2 regions of the Corynebacterium breve genome follow, and region 2 is predicted to be linked to the other one. Evidence: predicted binding sites of a transcription regulator. Region 2 holds the regulator's gene; the other holds the start of a gene.
What was found. Region 2 encodes LexA, which represses DNA repair genes until DNA is damaged. Its sites were predicted from a motif close to CGAACANNTGTTCG; they were not measured.
Positions count from the first base shown of each region.

Region 1: a site for LexA is predicted at 1,142-1,155, ahead of QP027_RS01955 (HNH endonuclease signature motif containing protein). Genes of this name have one in related genera too.

Region 1 is NZ_CP126969.1:382,913-385,312, reverse strand. Features, by position in the region: gene QP027_RS01965 (bifunctional methylenetetrahydrofolate dehydrogenase/methenyltetrahydrofolate cyclohydrolase) at 1-610, opposite strand, end outside; gene QP027_RS01960 (tRNA (cytidine(34)-2'-O)-methyltransferase) at 635-1,105, shown strand; gene QP027_RS01955 (HNH endonuclease signature motif containing protein) at 1,216-2,400, shown strand, end outside.
Region 2 is NZ_CP126969.1:1,315,969-1,318,368, forward strand. Features, by position in the region: gene hrpA (ATP-dependent RNA helicase HrpA) at 1-10, shown strand, start outside; gene nrdR (transcriptional regulator NrdR) at 31-486, opposite strand; gene lexA (transcriptional repressor LexA) at 1,176-1,862, shown strand; gene QP027_RS06470 (DeoR/GlpR family DNA-binding transcription regulator) at 2,020-2,400, shown strand, end outside.

The sequences.
Region 1 (2,400 bases), 930 kb from region 2:
CCTCGGTGGTTTCTGCTTTCAGATCCTTGGTGCCGGTATGACATAGAGTCACGGTTGAGTTTTCGCTGCGACGGGTCAGGATCAAACCAATCGGACGACCTACGGTCACGCCACGGCCAATAACAACAACCTTCGCTCCATCGAGCTCCACGCCGAACCGCTTGAGTAGGTGAATCGAACCGTTTGGTGTGCAGGGCAGCGGAGCCGGCTCATTGAGCACCAGCTTGCCTAGGTTCACCGGATGCAATCCGTCCGCGTCCTTCGCAGGGTCGATGCGTTCTAGGATCGCGTTTTCGTCAATATGCTTCGGAAGCGGAAGCTGCACAATGTAGCCGGTGACCTCGTCGTCCGCGTTGAGCTCGTCGATAAGCGTTTCAACATCTTCCTGCGTTGCATCTGCCGGGAGCTGCTTTTGCACCGAGCGAATGCCCAGCTTCTCGCAATCCTGGTGCTTCATGCGCACGTAATTCTGCGACGCAGGATCCTCGCCGACCAGCACTGTCGCCAGCCCTGGGATGATGCCCTTTTCACGCAAAGCGGCAACGCGCACCTGTAGATCCGCGAAGATTTCGTCGCGGTAGAGTTTTCCGTCCAATTTGATAGCAGTCACGTTCCCTATCCTAGACTGAAGCGCGTGTCAGAATTGCATGTCATCTTCGATAATCCCGTCATCCCGCCGAATACTGGCAACGCCATTCGCATGTGCGCCGGAACGGGTGCCACACTTCACCTTGTTGAACCGCTGGGCTTCTCCCTCGATGACAAGCATCTACGCCGTTCAGGACTGGATTACCACGACCTCGCACACGTTGAAGTCCACCCTGATATCGACGCATGCTTCGATGCACTGCCAAACTCCCGCATTTTTGCATTTACGACGAGAGCTACCACCCGATTCACTGATATCGAGTTCCGCCCCGGAGATGCATTGCTGTTTGGCACGGAGCCTACTGGCTTGCCGGACGAGCATCTCGCGAAAACTCGCGTCACGGCCGAGCTGCGAATTCCGATGTTGCCTGCGCGACGCTCGATGAATCTGTCCAACTCTGCGGCCGTTGCGTGTTACGAAGCGTGGCGACAGCTCGGCTTTCCCGGCGGGGTTTAAGAATGTAACGCTTTGATAACAAACACGTTCCCGACTAGAACTACTGTTCGAATCGGGTATTGTTGAAGACAGAACATCAGAGCGATTCCACGTCAGGGGGTGACGTGTCCGTGTCTTCCAACTTTTATTCCATCTGCTCAACGCAGCATCCGCTAGCAATCCACCAAACAGAGATTCGCCGCGCCGAATACAACATGTGGCAAAGCATCTACGCCTCTGTCCAAACTCAAGCCGACGTTCGCGATTGGACCGAACACGCCGCATCCTTACGTGCGCACATCGGGGGCTCCGACCACGCCAATGCAAACAACCTTCTTGCGCTCGAGACGCTCGAGTACCTTCCGAATTTCTCAGCGCTAGTCGAATCGATGATGCATGTCAGCATCCATGTTTTACGTCGTATCGGTCTTACTCTTTGCTGCGATACCTTCTGGGGCGATACAGACAATCAGGCCTCAATTGACCAGTTTCTGGTCGAATTTCTTACGCCAACACGCCCAAATCAGGCGATGCCTGGCACGACGAAAATCTGCAATAAACTCACCGAGTTCCTCCGGCTACTTGCCGTTGAAGAAGGCACAGAACCCGAGGACCCTTATGCCAGATACTCGAATGTAGAGAATTCGGACGGCACGTTCACAGTTTCATCCACTTGGGATCCGGTTACTGCCGGGCGAGTCGACGCGCTCATCCGCAAGCACGCAGCGAACAACGATCTCACCTTGGCGGAAGCACACGCCGAGCTTTTGCTGGGCAAGGCCGATATCAAGATCGTCATGAACCTTTATCGTGCCTCCGACATAGTCGACTCTCCCGTCTGGATGCCTGGTGTCGGATTCCTCGGTCAAAGTGGCTCCGCTCTCGCCGACGAGTTGACCACCTACTCCCGCGACATTCTCGCGGCTGCAACCGAACAGACCACTGCCTATCGCGTCACTTCTCGGATCCGTGCCTACCTTGAGGGCCGCGACGGTACATGTCGCTGGCCTGGGTGCTCACGGCCTGCACACCGCACTGAGAAAGACCACCGCGTGAACTGGGACGAAGGCGGCCCAACTACGCCGTGGAATATGGTGTGCCTCTGCGCTCACCACCACAATCGCAAAACTGACGGGGTCATCAACTACATCCTCGACCCCATTACAGGTGATGTTTACTGGCTTTTTTCTGACGGCACTTGGTCAGTCGATGAAGCTTCGGGGCCTCTCGCACCCAAGAACGCACGTTGGATTAGCACACTTAACCACCGCAAACAACGTCGCAGGATGAGGAAAGGGCCACTACGCCCACCGAAA
Region 2 (2,400 bases):
GCTTCGATAAACTCCGGCGCCCCTCGTCGTCTAGTACTCGCGGTCGCGACGTCTCATCAATCGTATTTCAGACTCGAAATCATCGGCGCTTTCGAATGATTTGTACACCGATGCGAAACGCAGGTATGCGACTTCGTCTAGTGCACGTAAGGGTTCCAGAATCGCAAGTCCAATCTCATTGGCATTGATCTGCGAACTACCCTGGCTACGAACAGTTTCCTCGACTTCTTGGGCAAGTCGTTTCAGTGCATCGTCAGTAACATCTCTCCCCTGGCATGCACGTCGCACGCCGGTAATGACTTTGTCACGATCGAAAGGCTCTGACAGGCCATTCCTCTTGACTACAGTAAGTACGGCCTTCTCAATCGTTGTAAAGCGGCCATTGCATTCCACGCACTCCCGACGCCGTCTAATTGAGGACCCTGAATCAATGATTCGAGAATCTATGACACGTGACGAGTCATTGTGGCAAAAAGGGCAATGCACAGGTATTTTCCGTCCTCTTGGTTGGCCTTGATTCTAGGGCGCGCGTAAGGATTCAGCGAGCCACCAACCATAGAGTTTAGCCTTCGTATGCCAACCCAGTCCGACGATATCGATCAATTACCGCACTCCGGCATATGTCACTTGGTCAGCCCCAGCAGACCCAGTCGTATCCTCGCCAAACGCTCCACCGAATGCCGACCCGATAATCAAGCTCAATCCGAGCACACTACCGAGCACCAAATTGCGCCCCATCTCGCGACGAGTTTCGAACGCTTTGCAATTTTCTCGCGTAGTGGCTTTGGCCTGTTGGCGACCTAATGATTCTGTTCGATCAGTGCTTCGAATTGTTCGAACACTCGCAGCACTCTGACGACCTAGCGGAGGTCGGCCCAAATCCCACATGGCAGCAGGAGGGACGACTGAAGAACGGGATGAGTTATAAGTTGTACCTGTAGTGTTGCTATCCATCTGGAGTGTCATTTTCGTTTCCCTTTCACTGTGATCCAATCATAGGACTGGACCCCGACAGTTTCGAACAATCAATCCGTTCACGTGTTCGAATTAGCTTCTATGTTCGATTTATACCAGCACTGAATATTTTTGTCTAGCGCTGGGCACCGAAGTCGAACAAACTTGCAGTTTCGTGCTACACATAGAGGTAACGATTCGCATCAAGATCAGGAGCAATCATGGCGCGCCCCAAAAACTCGACATCAAAACCAGACCCGTCAAAACTGTCCGCCCGTCAGAAGCGGATCCTCGAAGTCATTCAGGATGCCGTCGTCCTGCGCGGTTATCCGCCGAGCATCAGGGAGATTGGTGACGCAGCAGGACTTCAGTCCACGTCCTCTGTGGCGTACCAACTCAAAGAGCTTGAGAAGAAGGGATTTCTGCGACGAGATCCAAACAAGCCCCGCGCTGTCGACCTGCGTCATTTGCCAAACTCGACTCTGAAAAAGAAGAAGTCCGACACCCCACAGCCAGCGCCAGAAGACACGGTTCAAACAAGTTTCGTTCCAGTGGTCGGACAGATTGCCGCAGGAAATCCCATCCTCGCGGAGCAGCACATCGACGAGTACTACCCAATGCCCGCAGACATTGTTGGCGAGGGCGAGATTTACATGCTCCAGGTAGTTGGCGAGTCGATGCGAGACGCAGGGATCCTCGACGGCGACTGGGTAATTGTTCGGGCACAACCGATCGCCGAGGAAGGTGAATTCGTTGCCGCGCTGCTCGATGGCGAAGCAACCGTAAAGGAGTTTCACCGAGACTCCACCGGTGTCTGGCTTCTTCCACACAACGAAGCTTTTGCTCCGATCCCAGCAGAGGACGCAGAGATCATGGGCAAGGTTGTGTCGGTGATGCGCAAGCTTTAGCTCTCGGTGAAGCCTTTTCTGTACCTCAGTCGCACTTTAGCTACACCCTGACGGGGGAATCGGGCATCAACTCACATACTCGGACATGCTTTGTTTGAAAGAATGGCGATATCGAAGACAGTTGACTTTCCCAATTCACTACTAGGGAGCATTTTCTATGTACGCCGAAGAACGACGCCGCCAGATTGCATCCCTCACCGCAGTTGAAGGGCGCGTAAACGTTACTGAACTTTCCGAAAAGTTCGACGTCACCGCGGAGACCATCCGACGTGACCTCGCCGTTCTAGATCGTGAGGGTGTCGTTCATCGCGTTCATGGTGGCGCCGTAGCTAGCCAGTCGTTCCTCACCGCTGAGTTCACCCTAGACTCTCGTTTCCGTTCCTCCCCTTCTGCGAAATCCGCTATTGCACGTGAGGCGCTGCACTTTCTACCAGGCAAAGACGGAAGTGTATTTCTTGATGCAGGCACGACGACCAACGCGCTAGCAGACCTGATGCGTGACCACCCCAACGCCGAGGACTGGTCGATTGTCACAAAT